3 regions of the Cupriavidus sp. 207A1 genome follow, and region 2 is predicted to be linked to each of the others. Evidence: predicted binding sites of a transcription regulator. Region 2 holds the regulator's gene; each other region holds the start of a gene.
The links. Region 2 encodes HrcA, which represses chaperone genes, less so after heat shock. Its sites were predicted from a motif close to TTAGCACTCNNNNNNNNNGAGTGCTAA; they were not measured.
Positions count from the first base shown of each region.

Region 1: a site for HrcA is predicted at 2,845-2,871, ahead of rpoH (RNA polymerase sigma factor RpoH). Genes of this name have one in related genera too.
Region 3: a site for HrcA is predicted at 1,142-1,168, ahead of groES (co-chaperone GroES). Genes of this name have one in related genera too.

Region 1 is NZ_JBYOJO010000018.1:94,645-101,153, reverse strand. It holds gene AC3FMM_RS27000 (ABC transporter ATP-binding protein) at 1-635, shown strand, start outside; gene ybiB (DNA-binding protein YbiB) at 721-1,713, shown strand; gene AC3FMM_RS26990 (pirin family protein) at 1,733-2,608, opposite strand; gene rpoH (RNA polymerase sigma factor RpoH) at 2,954-3,883, shown strand; gene AC3FMM_RS26980 (SCO family protein) at 3,988-4,608, opposite strand; gene cyoE (heme o synthase) at 4,722-5,666, opposite strand; gene AC3FMM_RS26970 (COX15/CtaA family protein) at 5,663-6,509, opposite strand, start outside.
Region 2 is NZ_JBYOJO010000007.1:139,671-146,179, reverse strand. It holds gene AC3FMM_RS14845 (RNA-binding S4 domain-containing protein) at 1-241, opposite strand, end outside; gene hemH (ferrochelatase) at 238-1,353, opposite strand; gene hrcA (heat-inducible transcriptional repressor HrcA) at 1,463-2,497, opposite strand; gene AC3FMM_RS14830 (NAD kinase) at 2,612-3,529, shown strand; gene recN (DNA repair protein RecN) at 3,597-5,351, shown strand; gene AC3FMM_RS14820 (hypothetical protein) at 5,420-5,866, shown strand; gene mprA (MprA protease, GlyGly-CTERM protein-sorting domain-containing form) at 6,017-6,509, shown strand, end outside.
Region 3 is NZ_JBYOJO010000002.1:261,010-267,518, forward strand. It holds gene groL (chaperonin GroEL) at 1-709, opposite strand, end outside; gene groES (co-chaperone GroES) at 757-1,047, opposite strand; gene ycaC (isochorismate family cysteine hydrolase YcaC) at 1,459-2,085, opposite strand; gene AC3FMM_RS03975 (Bug family tripartite tricarboxylate transporter substrate binding protein) at 2,249-3,244, opposite strand; gene leuD (3-isopropylmalate dehydratase small subunit) at 3,296-3,934, opposite strand; gene leuC (3-isopropylmalate dehydratase large subunit) at 3,954-5,369, opposite strand; gene AC3FMM_RS03990 (IclR family transcriptional regulator domain-containing protein) at 5,458-6,312, shown strand; gene AC3FMM_RS03995 (dioxygenase family protein) at 6,325-6,509, opposite strand, start outside.

The DNA of each region.
Region 1 (6,509 bases), on a different contig from region 2:
TGGCCACGCCCACCGCGGGCGCGCTGATCTGCGCCGGGCGCGAGATCGCCGGGCCGGGGCCGGAGCGCGCGGTGGTGTTCCAGAACCATTCGCTGCTGCCGTGGCTGACGTGCTTCGAGAACGTCTACCTGGGCGTGGAGCGCGTCTTCGCCACCAGCGAGAGCAAGCCGCAGCTCAAGGCGCGTACGCACGACACGCTGGCGCTGGTGGGCCTGACGCACGCCGAGAACAAGTATCCGCACGAGATCTCCGGCGGCATGAAGCAGCGCGTGGGCATTGCCCGCGCGCTGGCGATGGCGCCCAAGGTGCTGCTGATGGACGAGCCCTTCGGCGCGCTAGATGCGCTCACGCGTGCGCACCTGCAGGACGAGCTGATCAAGATCGTGGCAGGCACCCGCAGCACGGTGGTGATGGTGACGCACGATGTCGACGAGGCCGTGCTGCTGGCGGACCGCATCGTGATGATGACCAACGGCCCGGCGGCCACCATCGGCGAAATCCTCAAGGTGGACCTGCCGCGCCCGCGCGACCGCGTGGCGCTGGCGGACGATCCGGCCTACCACCGCTGCCGCACCGCGGTGCTGGACTTCCTCTACCGCAAGCAGCGCAATCCGGCGCTGCTGCAAGCGGCGTAGCGGCGCGGTGGCGTGCCCGGCGGCCATGGGCGAGGCCGCCGCGCTCCGCTATCATGAACCCAGAACACACTACCCCCACGCCACCATGACCACGACCGCCGCCCCATTTCCCGCCGCCCGCTTTATCAAGGAGATCGGCCGCGGCGTCAACGGCGCGCGCGCGCTGCCGCGCGAGGACGCGCAGGCCCTGTTCGACGCCATGCTGGCGGGCCGCGTGTCCGACCTGGAGCTGGGCGCCATCCTGATGGCTTATCGCATCAAGGGCGAGGCCCCGCACGAGCTGGCCGGCATGCTGGAGGCCGCGCATGCGCACTGCGAGCCGCTGCCGGCGCCGCCGGACCGGCAGGTGGTGGTGATCCCCAGCTACAACGGCGCGCGCAAGCAGCCCAACCTGGTGCCGCTGCTGGCGCTGTTGCTGGCCCGCGAAGGCGTCCCCGTGCTGGTGCACGGCACGCGCGAGTTCGAGGGGCGCGTGACCAGCATGGCGCTGTTCGAGGCCCTGGGCGTGCCCCTGTGCGCGAGCACCGCCGAAGCCGCGGCCAGGCTGCGCGATGGGGACGGCAATGGCCCGCTGGCGGTGCTGCCGGTGGATGTGCTGTCGCCCGGGCTGTCGCGGCTGCTGGAGCGGCGCACCGTGATCGGCCTGCGCAATTCGTCGCATACGGTGGCCAAGATGCTGCAGCCGGTGGGCGAGCACTCGCCCGCCGAAGGCCTGCGGCTGTACAGCTACACGCACCCTGAATACCGCGAGACGCTGACCGACTACTTCTCCCACGAACCCGCCAACGTGCTGCTGGCGCGCGGCACCGAGGGCGAGGTGGTGGCCGATGCCCGGCGCACCGGCCGCATCGACTGGCTGCATGAAGGCCATCAGCACACACTGGTGGGCCAGGCCGGCGGCTCGATCGGCGATGTGCCGGAGCTTCCGCCGGGCAGCGATGCCGGCCTGACCGTGGCCTGGATCCGGCGCGTGCTGGACGGCGCGGTGCCGGTGCCGGCGCCGATCACCATCCAGATCGAGGCTATCCGCGAATGCCTGCGCCAGGGCACCCGCGTGACCTGGGCCAGTCCGGTCTGAGCCAGCCCCGGCACAACCGTCAGGGCTTGCGCGGGGGCAGCGGAATGCGCTCGGTCTCGCCGGGCACGCGCGGGAACTGGTCGTCCTCCCAGCGCTGGGCCGCGGCCTCGATCGCCACCTTGCTGCTGGCAACGAAGTTCCAGTAGATAAAGCGGTGCCCGTCGGTCGGGTCCCCGCCGAGCAGCATCACGCGCGACGGCGCCGTGGCCGTCAGCGTGGCCGGCTGGCCCGGCGTGAGCACCACCATGTGCTCGGCCGGCAGCGGCTCGCCGTCGAGCGCGACCGCGCCGTCGACCGGATAGATGCCGCGCTCGGCGTGGTCGGCGGGAATCTCCACGCTGGCGCCCGCGTCCAGCTCGATCGCCACGTACAGCGTGCGGCTGAAGACCTGGACCGGCGAGGTCTGGCCGAACGCATCGCCGGCAATCACCACCATGCGCAGGCCGGGCCGCTCGATGCGCGGCAGCGTCGCGGCGGGATGGTGGAAAAACGACGGTTCGGCGCCCTCGTGCTGCCGCGGCAGCGCCACCCAGGTCTGGATGCCGTGCAGGCGTGCGCCCTCTGGCCGCACGTGCTCGGGCGATCGCTCCGAATGCACGATGCCGTGGCCGGCGGTCATCCAGTTGACGTCGCCAGGGCGGATCGCCTGGTCGCTGCCAAGGCTGTCGCGATGGATGATCTCGCCCTCGAACAGGTAGGTGACCGTGGCCAGGCCGATATGGGGATGCGGACGCACATCGGCGCCCTGGCCCGGTGGCAGCTGCACCGGTCCCATATGGTCGAAGAAGATAAACGGCCCGACGGTCTGGGTTGCCGCGGCCGGCAGCAGCCGGCGCACGGTGAAATCGCCCAGGTCGCGCACATGCGGCTTGAGCAAGTGTTCGATAACAGACATAACTCCTCCGATCCGATAAGAGAGGCTCGCAAGCATGCCAGTGCGCTGCCCGCCGGTCGAGTGTAGTCGCTGGTGGAACAGAGCATTGCGACGGCCGGCAGAACCCCGTTGCCACCCCGGGCTCTAACTACCAGTGCGCGGCGGCAGCGGTATCGTTGCCGTCTCATTTCGATCCACCTGACTATCTGAACAGACAGATCGATACCTGGGAACTATCGGAGCCACCGGCACTCCAATTAGCACTCACCCGGCCAGAGTGCTAAGATGCGTTGCAGTGCCGCCGATTCCCCCAAGGGGCCGCGGCGCACCGGCAACCAAACCGCCGGACGCGAAAGGAGCCATTGAGTGAACGCAGTCTTGTCTGCCGACCAAACCCTGACGAACAACCGTCTGCCGACGGTGCCCCGGAACACGGGCAGCTTTGCGCGGACCTTTCCGGCGACCGTGGGCAACCTCGACAGCTACATCCAGGCTGTCCACCGCATTCCGCTGCTGACCGCGGAGGAAGAGCAACGCCTGGCGCGCGAGCTGCGCGACCACGATTCCGTCGATGCGGCCCGCCGCCTGGTGATGTCGCACCTGCGGCTGGTGGTGTCGATCGCCCGCCAGTACCTCGGTTACGGCCTGCCCCATGCCGACCTGATCCAGGAAGGCAATATCGGCCTGATGAAGGCGGTGAAGCGTTTCGATCCGGACCAGGGTGTGCGCCTGGTGTCGTACGCGATGCACTGGATCAAGGCCGAAATCCATGAATACGTGCTGAAGAACTGGCGCATGGTCAAGGTGGCCACCACCAAGGCCCAGCGCAAGCTGTTCTTCAACCTGCGCAGCCACAAGCAGGGCGGGCACACCTTCACGCCGGAACAGGTCGAGGCCGTGGCGCGCGAGCTGAACGTCAAGCCCGAAGAAGTGATGGAGATGGAAACCCGCCTGTCGGGCGGCGATCTGGCGCTTGAAGGCCAGGTCGACGACGGCGAAGAGGAATTCGCCCCCATCGCCTACCTGGCTGACAATCACAATGAGCCGACGCGCGTGATGGAAGCCAAGCGCCACGACCGCATGCAGGTCGAGGGGCTCGAAGAAGCGCTGGGCAAGCTCGACGAGCGTAGCCGCCGCATCATCGAGGCGCGCTGGCTCAACGTCGAGGACGACGGCTCCGGCGGCGCCACGCTGCATGAGCTGGCCGACGAGTTCGGCGTATCGGCCGAGCGCATCCGCCAGATCGAGGCGGCGGCGATGAAGAAGATGAAGGGCGCGCTGCAGGCATTCGCCTGATCCCCAGCCGCAACCATGCAAAAGGCCGGTCCCTGGACCGGCCTTTTTTGTTGCCCGCGAAGCGTTGGTGCGACGTTATGCCGCACCCGTGCGCCCCGCTTGCGTCAGGACATCAGCTGCTTCAGGTCGTGCGCGATGGGCTCCGGACCCTGGCCATGGCGGATGAACAGCCGCAGCTTGCCCTGCGGGTCGAACACATAGCTGCCGGCCGAGTGATCCACGGTGTAGTTGTTGGGTGAGCTGCCCGGCACCTTGGCGTAGAACACCTTGAAGTCCTTGGCCAGCTTCTGCAGCGCGGCCTCGTCGGCCGGGCGCAGCCCGACGAAGCGGGGATCGAAGGCGGGCACGTACTGCGCCAGCAGCGCCTGCGTATCGCGCTCCGGATCCACCGTGACGAACAGCACCTGCACGCGGTCCGCGTCCGGTCCCAGCTGCTCCATCACCGCCTTCAGTTCGGCCATGGTGGTGGGGCAGACATCCGGGCAGTGGGTGTAGCCGAAGAACATCACCACGGCCTTGCCCTTGTAGTCCGCCAGGGTGCGCACCTTGCCGGTATGGTCGGTCAGCGAAAAGTCCTTGCCGAAGTCTGCGGCGCCGGTGATATCGACATTGCGGAACGAGGCCTTCTGCTGTCCGCAGGCGGCTACGGCCAGGGCCAGCGCGGCCAGCAGGGAAAAGCGGCGGAAGGCGGCGAACAGGCCGGAAACGGGGCTGAGGCGTGGCATGCGGGGGACCGGTCAGGAATGAGAAGGAGACAGCATGCAGTATCGCCGATCATGCTGCCGCGCTCGCGCCGGCGCGGCAAGATGCCGCAGCCGGGACACGCGAAAAGAGCAGGTCAGACCTGCGGCACGAACTTGAAGTAGTGGTCGACCAGCAGCGCCGCGAACAGCAGCGACAGGTACAGGATCGAGAAGCGGAAGGTGCGCTGCGCCAGTTCGTCCGAATAGTTCCGGTACAGCTTCCAGGCATAGGCGAGGAAGCCCGCCCCAAGCGCCAGCGCGGCCGCCAGGTAGATGTAGCCGCTCATGCCGTAGACAAAGGGCAGCAGCGTCGCCGCGATCATGATCAGCGTGTACAGCAGGATATGCAGCAGCGTGTAGCGCTCGCCGTGCGTCACCGGCAGCATCGGCAGCCCGGACTTGGCGTAGTCGGCGCGGCGGTACAGCGCCAGCGCCCAGAAGTGCGGCGGGGTCCAGGTGAAGATGATCAGCACCAGGAACCAGGCCTCGGCCGGCACCTCGCCCGCCACCGCGGCCCAGCCCAGCGCCGGCGGCATCGCCCCGGACAGGCCGCCGATGACGATGTTCTGCGGCGTGGCCGGCTTGAGCAGGATGGTGTAGACCACCGCATAACCCAGGAAGGTGGCAAAGGTCAGCCACATGGTCAGGTCGTTGGCGTAGACGTGCAGCAGCCACATGCCCGCGCCGCCCAGGATGGCGGAGAACACCAGCGTCTGCCGCGTGGTGATCTCGCCGGTGGCGGACGGGCGCCAGGCGGTGCGGCGCATCAGTGCATCGATCTTCTGCTCGACCAGGCAATTGATGGCGAAGGCCGCGCCGGCCAGCAGCCAGATGCCGGCGGCGCCGCCGATCAGCACCGACCAAGGCACCATGCCGGGCGTGGCGAGGAACATGCCGATGATGGCGCAGAACACGGCCAGCTGCGTCACGCGCGGCTTGGTCAGGGCGGCATATTGCCGGGCCAGGTGCCGTATGCGGCTCAACTTGCCCAGGGAATGGGGATGGGTAGCGGTAACCACGGAAGGGGTCTTGTCTTTCATGTGGCGCGGGCGGCAGTCGGCACGGCAGCGGGGGCGCCGGCGGCCCGGGTCGTCAGCCCGATATTGTAGTGGAGACGGACCAGCAGCAGCAGCAGCACCGCGGCGCCGCCGTTATGCGCGACCGCCGCCACCAGCGGCCAGTCGAACACGATATTCGACATCCCGGTGGCCAGTTGCAGCACCAGCGTCGCCAGCAGCCAGCCGGCGGCGCGGCTGAGCCCTTCGTGCCGGCGCGCACGCAGGGCGAACCATGCCAGGTAGCCCAGCACGATCACGGCAAAGCCGCGATGCACCCAGTGGATCGCCACCAGCGCCGCGTGCGGGATGTAGTCGCCGTCCGCGGTCATGCCCAGCTGGCGCCACAGCGTAAAGCCATGGCGGAAGTCCATCTCCGGCACCAGCTGGCCATTGCACAGCGGGAAGTCGGTGCAGGCCAGCACCGCGTAATTGGTGCTGACCCAGCCGCCCAGGAAGATCTGGATCACCAGCAGCAGCAGGCCGATGCGCACCGGCCAGCGCAGGCGCGCCGCCTGCGGCGCGACCGGGTGCGGCGGGTCGTTGCGCGAGCCCAGCTGGATCAGCACCGCCAGCAGCGCCATGCCGAGCATCAGGTGCGTGACGACGATGATGGGCTGCAGCTTCAGGGTCACGGTGAAGGCGCCGAAGGCGCCCTGCACGCACACCAGCAGCAGCACCCCGGTGGCGAACCACGGCGACTGCTTCAGTTCGCGCCGCTTGACCCACGCCAGCACCATCAGCGTGATGATCAGCACGCCGACGGCCATGGCGAAGTAGCGGTGGATCATCTCGATCCATGCCTTGGCCAGCGTCACCGGTCCGCTG
Region 2 (6,509 bases):
GCGCCGGCCCGCGCGCCGCGGCGATGCCCTTCACTTCGAGCTCCCAGCGCTGCTGGTGTGCCTCCAGCGCAACCTTGTCGCCGGGCTTGACCTCGCGTGAGTTCTTGCACAGCTGGCCGTTGACCGTCACCTTGCCGCGCTCCACCGCTTCTGCCGCGAGCGAGCGGGTCTTGAAGAAACGCGCGCACCACAGCCATTTGTCGATGCGCTGGCGCGCATCCGCCTCGAAATCCACGTTCATGCCGCCGCTCCCCGCGCCTGCGCACGCGTGCGCCGCGCCTCCAGTTCATGCGCACGCGGCGTGGCCAGCGGCCAGCCCTGCAGGTGCTGCAGCGCGATCTCCGCCATCGCCGCGACCCACGGCGCGGCATCGTTCATGCATGGAATGAAATGGAAATCCTTGCCGCCCGCGACCTTGAACTCAGTCTGGCCTTCCATGGCGATTTCTTCCAGCGTTTCGATGCAGTCCGCCGGAAAACCCGGGCAGAACACGTCGACGCGCCCGGCGCCGACCTTGCCCAGCTCCGCCAGCGTCGGCGCCGTATAGGGCTGCAGCCACTCGGCCTTGCCGAAGCGCGACTGGAACGTCACCTGGTACTGCCCCGCTTGCAGGCCCAGCGCCTCGCCCAGCAGGCGGCCGGTCTTCAGGCACTCGCAGTGGTACGGATCGCCCAGTTCCAGCGTGCGCCGCGGCACGCCGTGGAACGACAGGATCAGCTTGTCGCCCTGGCCGAAATCCGGCATGCCGTGCCGGCTCCAGTAGGCGGCGACCTGCTGCTGCAGCGCGGAGATATACGCGGGATGGTCATGGAAATGCTTGATCAGCCGCAGTTCCGGCTGGTTGCGCCACTGGCCCAGCACCCGGAACACCTCGTCGAAGGCGGTGGCCGTAGTGGTGCCCGAGTACTGCGGATACATCGGCAGCACCAGCACCTGCTCGCAGCCCTGGCGGCGCAGCGCTTCCATCACCGAGGCGATCGACGGGTTGCCGTAGCGCATCGCGCACGCCACCGTCACGTCGTGGCCGTTCTGGTGCAGCAGCCGCTGCAGCGCGTGCGCCTGGCGCTCGCTGTAGACCAGCAGCGGCGAGCCCGTCATATGGGCCTCGCGCAGCCAGATCGATTCGTACTTGAGCGCCGACGCGCGCGAGCGCAGCGGCAGGATCACGCCGTACAGCAGCGGCAGCCAGGCCGCGCGCGGGATCTCGACCACGCGCGGATCGGACAGGAATTGCTTCAGGTAGCGCCCCACCGCCTTGGGCGTGGGGGCATCGGGGGTGCCCAGGTTGACCAGCAGGATCGCCGTGCGCGGCGCCTGGCCGTGCTGGTAGGCCGGTTCGGGAGAAAACGTCATGTCGCTTGCGGGTTGGCGCGATGCCGGGATGGGGCGGGGGCGGCGCGCCGGCGCCGGGCCCGCGCGGCGGGAATGGGAGAGCCGCGGGTCAGACCGGAACGCCGGACCACTAGTTCTGGCTCAGCGCGCTCGACAGCAACCGCGCGGTAATGTCGACGATCGGGATCACGCGCTCGTAGGCCATGCGCGTGGGGCCGATCACCCCCAAGGTGCCGACGATCTGCCCGTCGACCTCGTACGGCGCGGTGATGACCGCCATGTCTTCGATCGGCACCAGCTGGCTTTCGCCGCCGATGAAGATCTGCACGCCCTGCGCATGGCTGGACACGTCCAGCAGCTGCAGCAGGCTGGTCTTGTGCTCGAACACGTCGAACAGGCGCCGCAGCTTGTCCATGCTCGAGGCCAGGTCGTCGACTTCGAGCAGCTTGCGCTCGCCGCTGATATAGACGTGGTCGTCGTCCTCGTCCTCGGCGGCGCTGCCGGCCTCGACCGCGGCCTGCATCAGCTGCGACATGTCGCGGCGCAGGTCCTGCAGCTCGAGCCGCAGGTGGCTGCGCACGGTGTCGAAGCTCATGCCGGCATAGTGCGAGTTGAAGAAATTGGCCGCCTCGATCAATTGCGCCGGCGTGTAGGGGAGTTCGGTCTGGATGATGCGGTTCTGCACGTCGCCCTCGGGGCTGACGATGATCAGCAGGATGCGCTTGTCCGACAGCCGCATGAACTCGATCTGCCGGAACGCCTGCGCGCGGCGCGGCGTCATCACCACGCCGGCAAAGTGCGACAGGTTGGACAGCGTGCGCGCCGCCGCCGTGATCATGCGCTGCGGCCCCAGTTGCTGGCCGCCCAGCTGGTCCTGGATCTGCCCGGTCAGCTCGGCCAGGTCCGCGTTGCGCTCGAGCGGCTTGGCGGTCAGCATCGAATCGACGAACAGCCGGTAGCCGCGCGGCGTCGGGATGCGGCCGGCCGAGGTGTGCGGGCTGGCGATAAAACCCATTTCCTCGAGATCGGACATCACATTGCGTATCGTCGCCGGCGACAGGTCCAGCCCCGAGTACTTGGACAGGGTGCGGGAACCGACCGGCTGGCCTTCGGCAATGTAGCGCTCGATCAGGGTCTTGAGCAGCGTTTTGGAACGTTCATCCATGATGCCCCGATTTTACGCAAGTTTTGGACCTTCTGGCGGACCGGCCCGATGTGCCGCGGGATGGGCCGCCAGCGCCTGCTGACAACCGTCACGGCGGTATGGTCTAATCCCGGCATGTCCGCCCCACCCAAAGCCAGCGCCGTGCGCACTCCATTCAAGACCGTCGCCCTGGTGGGCAGGTACTCCACCGCCGGCATCGAAGGGCCGCTGGAAGAGATCGCCTCCTATATCCTGCGCAACGGCCAGGATGTGGTGTTCGAGCGCGAGACCGCGCTGGCCACCGGGCTGACCGCCTACCCCGCCCTGTCCGCCGAAGAGATCGGCACGCAGGCCGACGTCGCCGTGGTGCTGGGTGGCGACGGCACGCTGCTGGGCATTGCGCGCCAGCTCGCCGGCTATGACGTGCCCCTGATCGGCGTGAACCACGGGCGGCTCGGCTTCATGACCGATATTGCGCTGGAAGACGCGCACACCGTGCTGCCCGACATGCTCGACGGCCGCTACGAGTCCGAGACCCGGCTGCTGCTGGCCTCGCGCGTGGTGCGCGACGACATGGACATCTTCTCGGCGCTGGCGCTGAACGATGTGGTGGTGAACCGCTCCGGCATCTCCGGCATGGTCGAGCTGGCGGTTTCGGTCGACGGCCACTTCATGTACAACCAGCGTTCCGACGGCCTGATCGTGTCGACCGCCACCGGCTCCACCGCCTACGCGCTGTCGGCCGGCGGCCCGATCCTGCATCCCACGCTGTCGGGCGTGGTGCTGGTACCGATCGCCCCGCACGCGCTGTCGAACCGGCCGATCGTGTTGCCGCACGACGCCGAGGTCACGATCGAGGTGGCGAGCGCGCGCGACGCCAGCGTCAACTTCGACATGCAGTCGCTGACCTCGCTGCTGCCGGGCGACCGCATCGTGGTGCGGCGCTCGCAGAAGACCATCAACCTGCTGCACCCGGTGGGCTACAACTACTACGCCACACTGCGCAAGAAGCTGCACTGGCACGAATACCCGTCCGAAGACAACCGCCTCTGAGCGCCATCCAGCCGCCCCTCAGCCCGAGCCCGACCCGTCATCGGACCGACCACCCTTCCCCGCCACGATGCTGCGCAGCCTGTCCATCCGTGATTTCGTCATCGTCGACACCCTCGACCTGGACTTCGCCTCCGGCTTTACCGTGTTCACCGGCGAGACCGGCGCCGGCAAGTCGATCCTGATCGATGCCCTGGCGCTGGTGCTGGGCGAGCGCGCCGATGCCGGCGTGGTGCGCGAAGGCGCGCCGCGCGCCAGCGTCAGCGCCACCTTCTCGACCCATCCCGCGCTCGATGCGTGGCTGGCCGAGCGCGAGCTCAACAGCGAAGAAGACGGCGGCGTGCCGACCGTGCTGCTGCGCCGCACCGTCGATGCCGGCGGCCGCAGCAAGGCCTTTATCAACGGCGCCGCCGCGACCCTGGCACAGCTGCGCGAAGTGGGCGACCAGCTGGTCGACATCCATGGCCAGCACGCGCATCAGCAACTGCTGCGCCCGGATGCGCAGCGGCTGCTGTTCGACGCCCACGCCGGCCTGACGCAGCAGGCCGCCGCGGTGGCCGAGGCCTGGCGCGCCTGGCGTGCCTGCGTGCGCCAGCGCGAAGCGGTCGAGCACCAGTCGCGCGAGATGCAGCTCGAGCGCGAACGGCTCGAATGGCAGGTGGGGGAACTGGACAAGCTCAACCCGCAGCCGGGCGAATGGGACGAGATCCAGTCGGAGTACAACCGGCTCTCGCACGCCGCCGGCCTGATCGACGGCAGCCGCGCCGCGCTCGACGCACTGTCCGAGGCCGACGGCTCGGTGCTGTCGGCGCTCAACGGCATCGTGCACCGGCTGCAGCAGCTGGCCGATGTCGACGCCGCGCTGCGCGACGTGCTGGCCGCGCTGGAGCCGGCGCAGCTGCAGGCCGAGGAAGCCGCGCATTCGCTGACGCGCTATGTCGACCGGCTCGAGCTCGATCCCGAGCGGCTGCAGGCGGTGGAAGAGCGCATGCAGGCGCTGCACGCCACCGCGCGCAAGTACCGCCTGCCGCCCGAGCAGCTCGCCGATGAACTGGTCGCGCGCCGCCAGCAGCTCGACGACCTGCAGGCCGCGCAGGACCTGAACAAGGTGATGGCGCGCGAGGCCGCGGCCAAGGCCGCCTACCTGACGCTGGCGCAGCATCTCAGCCATGCCCGCAAGCAAGCCGCGCAGGCGCTGTCCGGCGCGGTCACCGACGCCATGCAGGGCCTGTCGATGGCCGGCGGCAGCTTTGTCGCGGCGCTCAATGCGCTTGACGAAGGCCAGAGCTACGGCCTGGAGCAGGTCGAGTTCCTGGTGGCCGGCCACGCCGGCGTCAGCGCGCGCCCGCTCGCCCGGGTCGCCTCAGGCGGCGAACTCGCGCGCATCAGCCTGGCGATCTCGGTGATCACCAGCGAAGCCTCGCCCACGCCCACGCTGATCTTCGACGAGGTCGACACCGGCATCGGCGGCGCGGTCGCCGAGGTGGTCGGCCGGCGCCTGCAGGAACTCGGCCGCGCGCGCCAGGTGCTGTGCGTGACCCACCTGCCGCAAGTGGCGGCGCAGGCCGGCACCCATCTGCTGGTCAGCAAGGAAACCACGGCCGAAGCCGACGCGTCGGTGACGCGCTCGCGCATCCGCGTGCTCGACCCGGCCGGACGCGTGGTCGAGACCGCGCGCATGCTGGGCGGCGCCACCGTCACCGCCACGACGCTGCAACATGCCGAGGAGATGCTGGCGCAGGGCATGACCGACAGCGGCGCCGGCCAGCCCGCGCGCGCGGGCAAGGACGGCAAGCGCGGCCGCCGCGCCGCCGCCGCCGGCTAAGGTTCGCGCCACATTGAGCGGCCTTGCGTGGCACCGCGCCAATTTATTTATCGACAGGAGCTTTCCCCATGACCCGCCCAGCGCCGCCCACCGACCACCGCCCGCGCGCCTCGCGGCGCGCGGTGCTGGCCCTTGCCACCGCCGCCTCGGCCGCACTGCTGGCACTGTCCGCCTGCCAGGCCCAGCACAAGGCTTCGGCGCCGCCGCCGGGCAGCATCAGCGACGACCGTGCGCTTGGCGACATCATGGTCCGCTTCAAGCCGCCCGCGGTGGACCTGTCCGAAGACGCCGGCAAGCTGCTGGCCGAGATCAAGGGCCCGATCCGCTACGTGGTCAAGCGGCCGATGTCGGGCGGAGTGTGGCTGGTCACGGCGATCTCGCCGTCGGCGGACGCCACCCTCGACCAGGCCGTCGACACGCTGCGCGCCACGCCGCGCATCGAGACCGCCGAACCGGACCGGCTGCTCAAGCCCAGCCGCAGCATGCCCACCAGCCGCGACATGCCGGCGCGCTAGCACGTGCCGAATCTGTACGGAACGCCGCATTAACGAACGCGGACGATCCCAAAGCCGGCCTTGCACAACCCGGCGGGATCGTATTCGCTACATAACATGCCCACGCGCCGGCCCGGCCCGAGCGCGCTACGCCCCAGGGAGGAGAAATCCATGCCGCATTCCGCGCTGTCCGTGTTCCGCCGCAGCTTCGCGGCCCGCCGCTGGCGGGCCATCGCCCTGGCCACCGCCGCAGCATGCGGCGCGCTCCCGACCGGCACGGCGCTGGCCGCCGGCGCGCAGTCCGCGCCGGCCTACACCGGCCAGATCATCGTGCGCTGGCGCGACGGCACTACCGCGGTCGATGGCAGCGGCGCCGTCAAGTCGCCGGCTGCTGCCGAAGCCCTCAAGCAGCTGAGCGAACGCACCGGCATCGCGCTGTCGGCACGCCGGGCCATGGGCGGCAACCTGCAGCTGCTGCAGGTGGCCGACGCCGATGCCGCCGATCCCGAAGCGGCGGCGGCGCGACTGCGCCAGGACCCGCGCGTGGCCGATGCCGTGCCCGACCGCTGGCTGCGGCTGCACGACACCCTGCCCGACGATCCCGAGTTCCAGGTCAACCAGCCGTACCTGAAGGGCACCGGCACCGCAGTCGGCGGCGTCAACC
Region 3 (6,509 bases), on a different contig from region 2:
GCACCGGCAGCAGGTCGCGGATGTTCGAAACCTTCTTGTCGAACAGCAGCACGAACGGGCTGTCCAGCTGGACAACCTGCTTTTCCGGGTTGTTGATGAAGTACGGCGACAGGTAGCCGCGGTCGAACTGCATGCCTTCCACGACTTCCAGCTCGTCGGCCAGCGACTTGCCGTCTTCGACGGTGATCACGCCTTCCTTGCCGACCTTGTCCATGGCTTCGGCGATGCGCTCACCGATGGAGGTGTCGCTGTTGGCCGAGATCGCGCCAACCTGGGCGATTTCCTTGCTGGTGGTGGTGGGCTTGCTGACCTTCTTCAGCTCTTCCACGGCGGCGGCGACAGCCTTGTCGATGCCGCGCTTCAGGTCCATCGGGTTCATGCCGGCGGCCACGAACTTCATGCCTTCGCGCACGATCGACTGGGCCAGCACGGTAGCGGTGGTGGTACCGTCACCGGCGTTGTCGCTGGTCTTGGAAGCCACTTCCTTGACCATCTGGGCGCCCATGTTCTGCAGCTTGTCCTTCAGCTCGATTTCCTTGGCCACGGACACGCCGTCCTTGGTCACGGTCGGGCCGCCGAAGCTGCGCTCCAGCACCACGTTGCGGCCCTTCGGGCCCAGGGTCACCTTGACTGCGTTGGCGAGGATGTTCACGCCTTCGACCATCTTGGCACGGGCGGCGTCGCCAAACACTACGTCTTTTGCTGCCATGTTCTGAATCTCCTGAAATCTGTACGGGTGGGGCTACAAGTAACGGATTACTTGTTGACCACGGCCATGATGTCTTCTTCGCGCATGACCAGCAGTTCCTGGCCATCCACCTTCACGCCCTGGCCGGCATACTTGCCGAACAGCACGCGATCGCCGACCTTGACGTCCAGGGCGATGTTGTTGCCCTTGTCATCCTTCTTGCCGGGACCGATTGCCAGCACTTCGCCTTGATCGGGCTTCTCGGCAGCGTTGTCGGGAATCACGATACCGGACGCGGTCTTGGTTTCGTTGTCCAGACGCTTCACGATCACGCGGTCGTGCAGAGGACGCAGATTCATACGGACTCCTAGATACAAAGTGAGTTTTTGATCACAAATCGGCCGGCTACCGAGGCGACGGCCGTCAGAAATGTTCAGGTGTCGCAGAGGGCTGTTAGCACTCACCCCTGACGAGTGCTAATTATAGGGACGGGGTAGGGGCATTTCAAGACAGGCGCTGGATGCGGGTTTTCCCGGAGGACGGGCGCAGCGCACTTGGAGATCTGGGGCGGAAGATGGCGCCCCGGGCGATGCTGTCGCTCATCGCGATATGTCGACGATGCGGCACGAAACGGACTCGCGCCGCATCGCCAGCAGAATAATGCCTTACTGCCTGGCCATCGGCCAGCGCTGCGCCGGAGCTTCGCGCGCCAGCTTGCTGGTCTGCCCGGCACCGCCTTTCGCGTGATTTAGCCGATGGCTGGCGTGATGTTATTTGCCGCCCTTCACGGTGGTGTACGCCGTAATCAGGTTCCGATAGTCGGGAATATGGTTGGAGAACAAGGTCCCCAGCCCCTCGATGTCGTTGCGCCAGTCGCGATGAAGCTCGCAGGCAACGCCGAACCACGTCATCAGCTGGGCGCCGGCCTCGGCCATGCGGTGCCACGCCGATTCGCGCGTCACCTCATTGAAGGTCCCGGATGCATCGGTCACGACGAACACATCGTAGCCTTCTTCGATCGCCGACAATGCCGGAAACGCCACGCAGACTTCAGTCACCACCCCGGCAATCAGCAGTTGCTTCTTGCCGGTCGCCTTCACCGCCTTGACGAAGTCTTCGTTGTCCCACGCGTTGATCTGCCCCGGGCGCGGAATAAACGGCGCATCGGGGAACATCGCCTTGAGCTCCGGTACCAGCGGCCCGTTGGGTCCGTCCTCGAAGCTGGTGGTCAGGATCGTCGGCAGCTTGAAATATTTGGCCAGATCCGCCATGGCGAGAACGTTGTTCTTGAACTTGTCCGGCTCGATGTCGCGCACCAGCGACAGCAGGCCGGCCTGATGATCCACCATCAGTACCGCTGCCTGGCTCTTGTCCAAACGCTTGTAGGTCTTGCTCATCTTCCGCTCCTGTGAATGCGTGTCCGGTTCCGTTGGACACGCGGGGTGAAAATCTTGCGCAACCGGCGTTGCCATCCATGCCGCCGTTGCCCCATCCCTCTCGCGCGAGCGGAAAAGAGCGAACCGGCATGGACAGTCGCGGGGCCATGCGGCGCAGCCTCGCCTACTCGATCCTGATCCCCGACAACGCCACCACCTTGCGCGTCTGCTGCGTCTGCGTCTCGATATAGCGGGCAAACTGTTCCGGGGTCAGCTTCATCGGCACCATCCCCTGCGCCGCAAAGTGCTTCTCCACGAAATCCTGTTCGTCGAGGATTTCGCGGATGGTGGCATTGAGCTTGTCGACCACCGCGCGCGGCACCTTGGCCGGCGCCAGCACGCCGTAGACCGCGGAGATATTCATCTCCTTGTAGCCGGCCTCTTCGAAGGTGGGGACCTGCGGCAATGCGCGCGTGCGCTTGTCGCCGCTGACCGCCAGCACCTTGAGCTTCTTCGCCGCGACGAAGCTCTGGATCGTCGGCAGCGCCGGGAACGTCATCAGGATCTGTCCGCCGACGACATCGGCGACCGCGGGCGCCGAGCCCTTGTACGGCACGTGCACGAGGTCCGTGCCGGCCAGCTTGTTGAATAGCGCGCCCATCAGGTGCGGCTGGCTGCCGGCACCGAACGAGCCGTAGCTGAGCGCCTGCGGGCGGGCCTTGGCATAGGCCGCCAGCTCCTTCACGCTGTCCACCGGCAGGCTGCCCGATACCGCCATCACCAGCGGCACATAGCCGATCGCCGCCACCGGCGCGAAATCGCGCGCGACGTTGTAGGACACCGATGGCAGCACCACCGGATTGAGCACGAAGGTGGCGTCGTTGGTCAGCAGCAGCGTGTAGCCGTCTGGCTGCGCCTTGGCGACCGCGTCGGCGCCGATCACGGTGTTGGCGCCGCTCTTGTTCTCCACCACCACCGGCTGGCGCAGCTTCTCGGACATGCGCTGGGCCAGTTGCCTGGCGATGATGTCGGTCGTACCGCCGGGCGCGTAGGGCACCACCATGCGGATCGGCTGTGCGGGATAGGCCTGTGCCAGGGCGGCGCCTGCGCCGGCGCAGCAGGCCAGGCCGAGCATGGCGGCGCACAGCGCGCGAGGGATGTGGGTGTTCCGGTCCATCATGTCTCCATCTGTCGTTGTGAGGCGTTCCGGCTCGTGCGGCCGGATCTCCGTTCAGTTGAACAACCAGGGTTCACGCTGCCGCCGCGCTTGTTCGTACGCGTCGATCTGCGCGGCATGGCGCAGCGCGAGGGCGATATCGTCCAGCCCGTTGAGCAGGCAATGCTGCTTGAACGGGTCGAGCATGAAAGGGATCACGTCACCGGCCGGCGTGATGACTTGCTGCGTGGCCAGGTCTACCTTCAGCCGGTAGCCCGGCGTGGCAGCCACTTCGGCAAACAGGCGGTCGACCACCTCTGGCGCCGCCACGATCGGCAGCAGGCCGTTCTTCAGGCAGTTGTTGTAGAAGATGTCGGCAAAGCTTGGCGCGATCAGCGCGCGCAGGCCGAAGTCTTCCAGCGCCCACGGCGCATGCTCGCGCGAGGAGCCGCACCCAAAGTTCTCGCGCGCCAGCAGGATCGACGCACCGCGATAGCGCGGCTGGTTCAGCACGAAATCCGGGTTCAGCGGCCGCGCGCTGCAGTCCTGCCCGGGCTCGCCGTGGTCGAGGTAGCGCCATTCGTCGAACAGGTAGGGCCCAAAGCCGCTGCGCCGGATGGATTTCAGGAACTGCTTGGGCAGGATGGCATCGGTATCGACATTGGCGCGGTCCAGCGGCGCGACCAGGCCATCGAGGGTGGTAAAGGCTTTCATTGCTCGGCTTCCTCTGCTGTTACAACGTGCGGACATCGACGAAGTGGCCCGCGACGGCGGCTGCGGCCGCCATCTGTGGGCTCACCAGGTGGGTGCGTCCGCCCGGTCCCTGCCTGCCTTCGAAATTGCGGTTCGACGTCGATGCGCAGCGTTCGCCCGCGGCAAGGCGGTCGTCGTTCATGCCCAGGCACATCGAGCAGCCCGGCTCGCGCCATTCAAAGCCCGCCGCGACAAAGACCTGATCGAGCCCTTCGGCCTCGGCCTGGGACTTGACCAGCCCCGAGCCCGGCACCACCAGCGCCTGCCGGATGCGCGGCGACACATGCCGGCCGCGCACGACTTCCGCCGCGGCGCGCAGGTCTTCTATGCGCGCGTTGGTGCACGACCCGATAAAGACCTTGTCGACCGCGACCGCTTCGATCGGCGTATTCGGCAGCAGGCCCATGTAGCGCAGCGCCGCCTCGATGCCCTTGCGCCGCACCGGGTCGCGCTCGTCGCGCGGATCGGGAATGCGGGCGCCGACGGGCACCACCATTTCCGGCGACGTCCCCCAGGTCACATGCGGGCGGATGGTGGCGGCGTCGAGCTCCACCACGGCATCGAAGGTCGCACCGGGGTCGCTGCGCAGCGTGCGCCAGTATTCGACGGCCGCATCCCACAGCCGGCCCTGCGGTGCCTGCGGGCGTCCGCGCAGGTAGTCCAGCGTGGTCTCGTCCACGGCTACCATGCCGGTGCGCGCGCCGGCCTCGATCGCCATGTTGCACACCGTCATGCGCGCTTCCATGCTCAGGCCGCGGATGGTGCTGCCGGCGAATTCGATCACATGGCCGGTCGCGCCGGCCGTGCCGATGCGACCGATCAGCGCGAGCGCGATGTCCTTGGGGGCAACACCCTTGCCCAGCTCGCCCTCGACGCGCACCAGCATCGACTTCGGCTTCTTCATCCACAGGCACTGCGCCGCCAGCACCTGCTCCACTTCCGAGGTGCCGATGCCGAACGCGAACGCCGCGAACGCGCCGTGGGTGGAGGTATGCGAATCGCCGCAGGCGATGGTCATGCCGGGCAAGGTCGCGCCCCGCTCCGGCCCCACCACATGCAGGATGCCCTGGCGCGGATCGTCCATGCCGAAGTTGACGATGCCGTTCTCCTCGCAGTTGCGGTCGAGCGCATCAACCTGCGCGCGGCTCACCGGATCGGCGATGCCCTGGCTGCGCGCGGTGGTGGGCACGTTGTGGTCGGCGGTGGCCAGCACCGAGGCGGCGCGCCATACCTTGCGCCCGTTCAGCCGCAGCCCTTCGAAGGCCTGCGGGCTCGTCACCTCGTTGACGAGGTGGCGGTCGATATAGACCAGCGCGGGGCCGCCGGCTTCCTGGTGGATCACGTGGCTGGCCCAGAGCTTGTCGAGCAGGCTCGCGGGGCGGTTGGGTTCGGTCATGATGTCTCCTTGCTTGTCCTCAATTCAGTGCTGCGGCACGCCGGCCCGCCTTTTGTTCAGGCCTGGACGTTGCGGATAGAATGCGTGCATGACGTCCGCCGCCAAACCCACCGCCCCCGCCGACCAGGACACCCCGCGCAAGCTCGAAGAAGGCCACCGCGACTACGTCGCGGCGCTGGCGCGCGGCCTGGCGGTGATCCAGGCATTTACCGACACCACGCCGGAAATGACACTGAGCGAAGTCGCCCAGGCCACCGGCATGACGCCCGCCAGCGCGCGCCGTGCCTTGCTGACGCTGCAGGCACTGGGCTACATCGGCGCCAACGGGCGGCGCTTCGTGCTGCTGCCCAAGGTGCTGTCGCTGGGCGCCGCCTTCCTCAGCTCGATGAACCTGCGCGACATCGTCCAGCCCTTCCTGCAGGAAGTGGCCGAGCGCTTCCGCGACTCGGTCTCGCTCGCCATCCTCGACGGCGACAGCGTGGTCTACCTGGCGCATGTGCCCAGCCAGCGCCGCATCGCGTTCCGCGCCTCGGTCGGCTACCGGCTGCCGGTGCATTGCACCTCGCTCGGCCTTGCCTTGCTGGCCCATGCCCCCAAGGCCCAGCAGAACAAGGTCCTGGACCAGGCACCGTTCCAGAAATTCACGCCGAAGACGCTCAGCGATGCGGATGCGCTGCGCGCGGCGCTGGCACGCACGCTTGAACAGGGCTATGCGGTCCAGGAAGGCCAGCTCGAACTCAACGTCCTGTCGATCGCCGTGCCCGTGCGCGACCCCCAGCAGCGCGTGATCGCCGCCATCAACTGCTCCACCGAGACCGAGCGCACCAGCCCCGACGAGCTGGTCGCGACACGGCTGCCGGCACTGCGCGAGGCGGCCGCGATGATCGAGGCCGCCATCCGCCGCGCGCCCACGCTGGCGCATTCGATCCTGGCGGCCTCCTGAGCTGCGCACGGCTCAGACCGCCACTGGCGCGATCCCGGGCTCGATCAACACCTCCAGCATCACCAGCTGGTAGCCGTCTCGCTCCGGATGGGGCCCGACCTCGACGATGTGGTCGTCGATGGTCGAGAAGATGCAGTCGACCGGGTTGGCGGGGTCGCCCTTGAAATAGATCTGCGAGGTCAGCGTGCGGTATCCCG